Regions from separate parts of the Xenorhabdus siamensis genome, predicted to be linked through region 3. Evidence: riboswitches for the same ligand, from Rfam matches in the RefSeq annotation. Region 3 holds a riboswitch; each other region holds the start of a gene.

Region 1 (3,283 bases), on a different contig from region 3:
TGCGGCATAATCTCGCACATCTTGCGTGATCTTCATTGAACAGAATTTTGGCCCACACATTGAGCAGAAGTGAGCAACCTTACCGGATTCTTGTGGTAAGGTTTCATCGTGGTAAGCGCGGGCAGTTTCAGGATCAAGTGCCAGATTAAATTGATCTTCCCAACGGAATTCAAAACGAGCTTTTGACATGGCGTTATCGCGGATTTGTGCACCGGGATGACCTTTAGCAAGATCTGCTGCATGAGCGGCGATTTTGTAGGTGATCAGCCCTTGCTTCACATCTTCTTTGTTTGGCAGGCCGAGATGCTCTTTGGGCGTAACATAACACAGCATGGCACAGCCGAACCAACCGATCATTGCAGCACCAATACCGGAGGTGAAATGGTCATAACCCGGCGCAATATCCGTTGTCAGTGGTCCCAAGGTATAGAATGGTGCTTCGTGGCAGTGCTCCAGTTCTTCTGTCATATTGCGGCGAATTAACTGCATCGGAATATGCCCCGGCCCTTCTATCATCACCTGTACATCATATTCCCAGGCGATTTTGGTCAGCTCACCGAGGGTATACAGTTCGGCAAATTGAGCTTCATCATTAGCATCCTGAATGGAGCCGGGGCGCAATCCGTCCCCCAAAGAGAGGGAAACGTCGTAGGCCGTACAAATTTCACAAATTTCACAAAAGTGGGTATAGAGAAAATTTTCCTGATGATGGGAAAGGCACCATTTCGCCATAATTGAACCACCACGGGAAACAATGCCTGTCAGGCGCTTGGCGGTCATAGGAACGTAACGCAGCAACACCCCCGCATGGATGGTGAAATAATCCACGCCTTGTTCAGCCTGCTCCAGTAACGTATCGCGAAATATTTCCCATGTCAGGTTTTCCGCGATGCCATTGACTTTTTCCAGTGCTTGATAAATAGGGACTGTGCCGATGGGTACTGGGCTGTTACGTAGTATCCATTCACGGGTTTCGTGGATGTAGCGTCCGGTGGAGAGATCCATTACCGTGTCAGCTCCCCAACGGGTAGACCAAATCAATTTTTCGACTTCTTCTTCGATAGAGGAAGTGACAGAGGAATTACCGATATTGGCATTAACTTTTACCAAAAAATTACGACCGATAATCATCGGTTCAGATTCTGGATGATTAATGTTAGCAGGAATAATCGCACGGCCAGATGCGACTTCCTGACGGACAAATTCAGGGGTGATGTTATCCGGTAAGTTTGCGCCGAAACTTTGCCCTGCATGTTGTTGGCGTAGTACCTGACTGCGGATACGTTCACGTCCCATATTTTCACGCAGTGCGATGAATTCCATTTCCGGTGTGATGATACCTTGTCGTGCATAGTACAATTGAGTCACGCGCTTGCCCTGTTTGGCTTTCAATGGCTGAGAACGATGTTTGAAGCGCAGGTGATCCAGTCCGGCATCTGTAAGACGCTGTTGAGTAAAGTCAGAACTGAGTCTTGCAACAGGTTCAGTATCATTGCGCTCTTCAATCCACGGTTGGCGGATTTTCTGCAAACCCGTTTTTACGTCCAGTATGGCTTCTGGATCACCATAAGGGCCGGAAGTGTCATAAACAGGTACGGGTTCATTCTCCTCAAATTGAGGATCCTCTTTCGTTCCGCCAATCAGTGTGGGAGATAACTGAATTTCCCGCATGGGAACCTGAATATCTTCGCGTGATCCTGCCAGATAAATACGGTTTGAATTGGGAAATGTCACACCTTGAATCGAACTGATAAATTCCTGTGCTGCATCTCGTTGGGCTTTACGTGGCCGTGCTGGATGAGCTTTAGGTGAGATATTGGTTGCAGGGATAATGTTAGCGGTAGAGGTAACGCTGTTGTTATTAATCGCATTAGACATAGCAAATTCCTGACTGTGTTATCGCCTGTCTCATTGCGCAAATAAACATGACGCTCAGAGAGGGCTTAAGTTGAGAAAATTGCTTGTCTGGAGCTCGCAGGGAGTAATGGTTGATTGCTGAATTATGTCATCCGAACAGATTTATTTGCACGACAACTTATTTGTACAACAATCTGTACAACAAAAAGAAGAACCTATCAGCGGGGTGATTACTCTTGTTCCCTTCGCGGGTATTAGCCCGATCAGGTTCTGCGGATCCCGAATAAACGGTCTCAGCCTGTGTCCACCGTGATACAGATGAACGCTAGGCACTCCGACAAGAAAACACCCAGAGTATAAAGGGGATTCTGAAAACTGCAACCAGAAAACGCTGAGCTGAAACCAGTATTCTTCGTGTGAAACTGACTTCCTGAGGTTAATGGCTTGACTATAAAGTCCAATTCAATTGTTTCCAACCATGAGCTTCTGCCGCCGCCTGCAATTGTCTATCTGGATTGACGGTAAAAACTTCGCTGGCAAATCGGCACATTGGTAAGTCATTCGCAGAGTCTGTATAAAAATAGATATGTTGTGGCGATAAATTCTGTTCTGTCAGCCATTGTTGTAAGCGGGCAACTTTCCCTTCCCGGAAAGTAGGGATGCCCTGAATATCTCCGGTATAACAACCATCTTTCATTACCATATCAATCCCCATTGCTGTTTGTATTCCAAATGCAGTAGCGATTTTCTTAACGACAAAAGAAACGGTGGCAGAAATGATGATGACAGGAATGTTTTGATGGCGGTAGATATCTAATTGTTTTCTGGCGGCAGGATAGAAGACAGGTTTGATTTTGGTTTCCACAAAATCGGTCAGCCAGATATCTATTTGCTCATGAGGAATTTGGCTGAGTGCCTGCAAGTTGGTCGCCAGATACGCTTGCATATTCAGCTTTCCTGCACAGTAATCCGATATCATTTTCTGGTCTGCCTCTATAAAGTGCGGGTCTGTAATGATGCCTTTTTCCCATAAATAATGGGTCCAGAACTGGCTGGAATCTCCACAAATCAGGGTGTCATCCAGATCAAATACGGCAATCTGTTGTGACATAATTGTTATTCCTTAATTTAGGATACCTATTGATACCTTCATATTATTGATTGAAAGTAAATCAAACACTTTATCTGCATTAAATGAACATTCAGAAACGTAATTAATATAACAGATTGCAGACAAAATACGATGAAGAGGAGTATGCTGTACTTATATTGATTTTTTATAACATTTAATTAACATTTTAATGTGGTTATAACTTAATTTGGCTATAACACAAAATACGATGCAACACATGATGGAATTGATGATGCAAAAAAAATTGACAGGTATAGAACGAGGCTGGTGGATTGTCAGTCTGGAAAATAGAGT
Region 2 (3,283 bases), on a different contig from region 3:
ATAGGGGCAGTTGCAGTTGGTGCTACGATTTATTACGGCTCTCCCGAATCACGCCGCCAGATAGCGGAAATTTCTGCCGCTTTCGAACGAGCGCATGAATTAGGTATGGTAACTGTGTTGTGGGCTTATTTACGCAATTCAGCTTTCAAAAAAGATGGCGTTGATTACCATACAAGTGCCGATTTAACTGGTCAGGCAAACCATCTAGCAGCGACTATCGGCGCAGATATTGTTAAGCAAAAAATGGCAGAAACCAATGGCGGATATACCGCAATCAGTTTCGGACACACAGATAAACGTGTCTATACTGATCTAACAACAGATCACCCTATCGACTTGGTTCGCTATCAACTCGCCAACTGCTATATGGGACGTGCAGGTTTGATCAATTCTGGCGGAGCTTCCGGGGTGAATGATCTGAGTGATTCTGTCCGTACCGCAGTCATCAACAAACGTGCCGGAGGTATGGGACTGATCCTAGGACGCAAAGCATTTAAGAAATCAATGAAAGAAGGCGTTTCATTGATCCATTCTGTTCAGGATGTGTATCTTGACAAAAGCGTCACCATCGCCTGATAGAATTTGCTTAATTTACTGTATTAAAAATGGGGATTTCATATCCCCATTTTTAATCGCAATACCACGATATTGTTGTGATAATTCCTACTACTATTTATTACCACATTTTATTACCAATTATTACCACATTTCCTACCACCATTGATGAAAATGATGTACAGGCCCTATGCCTTTCCCGACATCCAGCGTACCTGCCTGCATTAAAGCATTCTGCAAATAGGCCTTTGCCACGGGTATTGTACTCTGCCAATCGGCATAACGCGGCCGCAGCGCTGCAAGAGCAGCCGACAAAGTGCAACCCGTTCCATGTGTATGGCGTGTCTTAACTCTGGGAGCCGTAAAACGCCACTCTCCTTCAGACGTAAACAGCCAATCCGGGCTTTCTTTATTGTCCAAATGCCCTCCTTTCAATAAAACAGCCTGGCATCCCATCGATAACAATTCGCGTCCTTGTTGCAACATTTCATCTTCTGTTTTAGCAAGAGAGCATTTCAATAACGTTGCAGCTTCGGGCAAATTTGGTGTAATCAAAGAAACAATGGGCAATAATAATTCCATCATAGCTTTTACCGCTTCCTGCGATAGTAAAGGATCACCGCTTTTAGCCAGCATAACGGTATCTAACACGATATAAGGAACCGGATAACGGTGGAAAGCTTCTGAAACAACATGAACATTGGCAGAATTAGACAACATACCGATCTTAACACTATCTATTCTGACATCTGAAAGTACAGATTCAAGTTGGGCAGAAATAAAATTAGGTTCAATATTATAAACTGTCTGCACTCCTGTTGTATTTTGCGCAACGAGAGCTGTTATTACAGTTGTTCCATATACGCCAAGTGCAGAAAATGTTTTTAGATCAGCTTGAATGCCGGCACCACCGCTAGGATCGGTTCCTGCAATGGTCAATGAATTAATTCTCATGATGGTAGTTCCTACCACCAGCCCAAGAAAAGCGGGTATCAAACCAGAGATACCAAGACTTCCCTACGCTGGCATTATCCAGATCAGGTAATACGGGTACTTCTCAGTTCATTTAAGAACGCCCCGAGCCAAAGTAAAAATCACTCTATTAGTATCCCAATAGAGTGATATTTGCAATATGTTATCGTTAATTAATGGAAAAGATTAACGATAGATATATTCAGCCAGCCACCAATATACCAGCTAAAATAAATTTGTTACTACTTCTTACTATAAAGTCGTGACATTTGCAGCGGCTGGACCTTTAGGACCATCCTGAATTTCAAACTCAACTTGTTGGCCTTCGGACAATGTTTTAAATCCATCTTTCATAATTGCAGAAAAATGTACAAATACATCTTTGCTGCCATCAGCTGGAGTAATAAAACCAAAACCTTTAGACTCGTTGAACCACTTCACAGTACCAGTGATTTTTGCCATTTCAAAAATTTCCTTTGAATCACTTTATTCGCCGATTGGCATAAAAAGAAACAAACCAGTATTCGTTGCTGCTATTCATTAACAGAAACAGTACTTCGTTTACCCAGATGTTTTATCACATACTCTTTATATAATCGCAAGCCATTTTTTTCAGGTGCACGAGCTAACGCACATATTTTAAATTCTTAATATCTATTCTGATTTAATATTGCTCGAAAGCATTTATATTACATAACTATATGAATTGAAGGAGAAATAAAACATTAACTTAATGAAATCATTTTTACTTATTTAATATATAATTCTGTTTTCTACACCTATTAAGAGGTACTCTAGAGAGTTATAATTTCCAAAATAAATTGAAGAAGCAATAAAACGATAGCTAATTTTATGTTAATGTTTGAAAGTAAAATATGATTACTCCAAATTTGGCTAGTTTACGTTTTGTTTAGCCTTTATTAAATATTGTTCAATTAAAATACTCATACTGCAACTTTTAAACTCTGCTATTCTCACAATATGTCAGATGATTACATAATGTTTATAACACCGGAGTGACTGGACTTTAAATAACAAATCGTTCAGATATCAATCTACAAGTAAATATCATCATAAGATAACATTCATTTTATATGCAATTTTTCAGGGATGTTTTTTTAAACAATTTTCTTTTTCTGAAATAACACTTTACCATAACGCTCTAATAAAATTGATTTCATTATAAAATTCAGCCGAGCATAATACCCGGCTGGAAAAGTGTACGTATTTTCAGCAAGACAATTTATGTCTTAACCTTATTTGATTTGGAAGATAAATAACCTACCCATAATATCCCGATCCAAAACGGCATCAGAATAACTGATATACGTATATCAGGCATCATCAGAATAATAACAAGAATAAAAGCCAAGAAAATCAAACAGAGAAAATTACCAAATGGATACCAAAACGCCTGGAATTTTGTCTTAACACCTTCTGCATTTTTTGCAGTGCGAAATTTCAAATGTGATATACAGATCATAATCCAGTTAATCACCAGCGTTGTAACTACCAATGCCATCAAAAGCTCAAATGCTTTACCAGGCATAATATAATTAATCAATACGCCTATTGATGTAGCCAACGCCGACAATCCAATTGACAAAACGGGAACACTCCGTTTGTTCACTTTCGTCAAAATACTTGGTGCATTACCTTGTTTCGCCAGTCCATACAACATCCGGCTATTACAATAAACGCCACTGTTATAAACAGACAACGCCGCAGTCAATACAACAATATTTAGGACATTTGC
Region 3 (3,283 bases):
GAATGAAATGTTCAGGCCACTGGCTGTTGCCAGTAAAAGAATCATCCAGATGGAACAATACCCGTTGCCCAAGTGCGCGTAAATCAGCGGCTCTTTCCCGCATATAAGCATCTTGCAGGCTGGCGAATTGTTCTGCGTATTTCTCAATCACGGTCTTAACTGCCCATTCTGCGATAAAGCCGCTATCAACGGAATGAAACAGATCCTGTTTAAGTTTGGGATCGTTCAGTAAATGGGAATAGAGATCAAAAATAGCCGCACTTTCTTTTTGTGAACTGGCGGTAAATCGTTTGCTTATTCGACGACATTCTGTGGTTGCCAGTTCAAGGGCTTGGGTCAAACGAGAACGTTCAGCCTGATAATTCAGTGTTGATGCTTCAAATACTTGTTCGAGCGATGGCTGAGAACAATCCTGCCATCCCTGAGCCATGACAATGCCATCGGAAACCGCCAGGGCCTTGATACGTGTCTGGCGATACTGACCAAACAGCCCGCGGGTCTGCGCTTGAGCAAGGATCGCAGCCAATTGCATAGCAAGTGTCACCATAAAGGACTCTTCACTTTCATCAAATAATCGGCGTTCATTTTGTTGAACGACCAAAATCCCTTGCAATTGGCGACGATAAATAATTGGAGCCCCTAAAAAGGCCCGCAGATTTTCTTCTTCTACTTGAGGAATATATTTGAAACTAGGATGATCACGCACATCAGCAAGGTTGATTAATTCCGACAAACGCCCAACTTCACCCACAACGCCTTCATTAAAGGAGAGGCTGATCACGCGTTTTTCTGGCTTTTTCAACCCCTTAGTAGCCATCAGGTAATAGCAACAACGCTGATGGTCTGCCAGATAAATAGAACAAACATCCGTGTTCATTGCTAAACAGGTTTCATTGACTAATACTCCAAGCGCTTCCGATAAATTTGTTGCCATCGCAACTTTTTCAACTATTTCCCGTAAGCGCATGAGCATAACGATTACCTAATTTAATTATCTAACTTCTTCTACGACGATATATATAGGTTGAATAGGGTTGTGAAGTAGATTCCTGCATTGGCATCACAATGGAAGAAAATTCTTTCATCACACGGCGGTATACATCTCGTTTAAAAGAAACAACTTGTCTGACAGGATACCAATAGCTCACCCAACGCCATCCATCAAACTCTGGTGTACTACTGCGCTGCACATTAATATCTGTTTCATTACAAAGCAACTGCAATAAAAACCAGCGTTGCTTTTGCCCAATACAAACGGGCTTTGTATCCCAACGCACCAAACGCTTGGGTAATTTGTAACGCAACCAGCTACGGGTGGAGGCAAGAACCCGTACGTCTTTGCGATTTAAACCAACTTCTTCGAACAACTCACGATACATCGCTTGTTCTGGTGATTCCCCTGGATTGATGCCCCCTTGAGGAAACTGCCAGGAATGCTGCCCATAACGACGGGCCCACAGAACCTGCCCTTGACGATTACAAATTACAATTCCTACATTCGGGCGGTAGCCATCATCATCGATCACCAGACTACCTCTCGATAAAACGAATTTGAAAAGATAGCTAATTGTTTCACACTCATCTTAAGCGGTAAACCTCTATGATGGGACTTTGCAGTCACAACCGAAGTCTCTACAATACAGTCATCTCAACGGGGTGCGATTGTTGCCGGGGCAACATCGCTGAGAACAAACCCGTAGAACCTGATCCGGCTGATACTGGCGTAGGGATTTGAGTTGCTATTCTATAAATAGTCATTTTATCTGGCACTTTCTCAAATCTTTTACCAATTTGCTGATAACGCATTTAATTATGAGCGCTAATAGCTACTGTTAATAACTATTTTTAATAACGATTATTGATAACTACAGGAGAGCAAAGTGTTTAAGCATTTATTTTTCCGATTTATCGCGCGATTTATTGCGATAAGTGCATTATCGTTCTCTGCATGTGCTTTTGCTCAGGCAGCACAAGCAAAGCCCATATTAACCGTTTACACTTATGATTCATTCGCTTCTGAGTGGGGCCCTGGCCCTATTATTAAAAAAGCTTTTGAAGCGGAATGTGATTGTGAATTGAAACTCGTCGCCCTGGAAGATGGTGTATCTTTGCTGAACCGTATAAGAATGGAAGGCAAAAAAGCATCGGCAGATATTGTTCTGGGGTTAGATAATAACCTGCTCCAAGCTGCTCAACAGACTGGATTATTCACTGCAAGCCGTATTGATACGACAAAATTAAAATTGCCTGTCACATGGAATAACAACACCTTTATCCCTTACGATTTCGGTTATTTTGCCTTTATTTACAACAAAAATACCTTGCCTAATCCCCCTAAAAGCATGGAAGAGCTTATTAACAGCCGCCAGAATTGGAAGATTATTTATCAGGATCCACGCACCAGTACTCCTGGGTTAGGTTTTTTACTCTGGATACAGGATATCTATGGTGATAATGCTGCACAGGAGTGGCAGAAAATCGCCAAAAAAACACTGACTGTCACCAAAGGCTGGAGTGAGGCTTATGGATTATTTCTGAAAGGTGAAGGGGATATGGTGCTTAGCTATACTACATCACCGGGTTATCACATCGTAACCGAGAAAAAAGATAATTACGCTGCTGCTGTATTCAATGAGGGGCACTATTTACAAATTGAAGTCGCTGCCCAGTTGGCTTCCAGCAAACAGCCTGAACTGGCACAGAGATTCATGCAATTCATGGTTTCACCCGCATTTCAGCAAACTATTCCGACCACCCAGTGGATGTATCCCGTGATTGACATACCTCTGCCAGAAGTTTTCAAGCAACTGCCCGTGCCTGCGAAATCACTGCAATTCAATGCAGATGAAGTAGCAAAACACCGTACACAATGGATCCGTACATGGCAAAGTGCTGTAAGCCGTTAATTGCGGGTTGGTTACTGCCGGGGGTAATTGCCTCCGGCTTGCTGCTTCTCATTGCTTTGTCAGCTTTCGGGGCACTTTGGTTTAACGCGCCTGAAAGCCACTGGCAGACATTTTTGAGTGACAACTATCTATGGCATGTCATTCGCTTTACTTTCTGGCAGGCGTTTTTGTCTGCTTTATTCTCAGTCATACCTGCAATATTTCTGGCAAGGGCGCTCTATCGCCGTCATTTTCCGGGCAGAACGCTTTTTTTACGTCTATGCGCCATGACGCTGGTACTTCCTGTTTTAGTCGCCCTGTTTGGCATACTGACGGTTTATGGGCGTATTGGCTGGCTGGCTAATCTTTGCCAATGGATAGGAATTGAATACCGTTTT

The links. Region 3 has a riboswitch for thiamine pyrophosphate ahead of thiB (thiamine ABC transporter substrate binding subunit). Riboswitches for the same ligand answer to the same signal wherever they lie in the genome.
Region 1: it holds a riboswitch for thiamine pyrophosphate, as region 3 does, so the genes downstream of both, thiC (phosphomethylpyrimidine synthase ThiC) here and thiB (thiamine ABC transporter substrate binding subunit) in region 3, are expected to answer to the same signal.
Region 2: it holds a riboswitch for thiamine pyrophosphate, as region 3 does, so the genes downstream of both, thiD (bifunctional hydroxymethylpyrimidine kinase/phosphomethylpyrimidine kinase) here and thiB (thiamine ABC transporter substrate binding subunit) in region 3, are expected to answer to the same signal.

Annotation. Positions count from the first base shown of each region.
Region 1 is NZ_JBBMXE010000005.1:466,532-469,814, forward strand. It holds gene thiC (phosphomethylpyrimidine synthase ThiC) at 1-1,878, opposite strand, end outside; TPP riboswitch at 2,081-2,204, opposite strand; gene AAC852_RS05965 (HAD family hydrolase) at 2,306-2,968, opposite strand; gene nudC (NAD(+) diphosphatase) at 3,222-3,283, shown strand, end outside.
Region 2 is NZ_JBBMXE010000019.1:50,191-53,473, reverse strand. It holds gene fbaB (class I fructose-bisphosphate aldolase) at 1-576, shown strand, start outside; gene thiD (bifunctional hydroxymethylpyrimidine kinase/phosphomethylpyrimidine kinase) at 712-1,512, opposite strand; TPP riboswitch at 1,553-1,645, opposite strand; gene cspE (transcription antiterminator/RNA stability regulator CspE) at 1,780-1,989, opposite strand; gene AAC852_RS18035 (amino acid permease) at 2,771-3,283, opposite strand, start outside.
Region 3 is NZ_JBBMXE010000009.1:145,804-149,086, forward strand. It holds gene ptsP (phosphoenolpyruvate--protein phosphotransferase) at 1-973, opposite strand, end outside; gene rppH (RNA pyrophosphohydrolase) at 996-1,526, opposite strand; TPP riboswitch at 1,643-1,748, shown strand; gene thiB (thiamine ABC transporter substrate binding subunit) at 1,881-2,906, shown strand; gene thiP (thiamine/thiamine pyrophosphate ABC transporter permease ThiP) at 2,882-3,283, shown strand, end outside.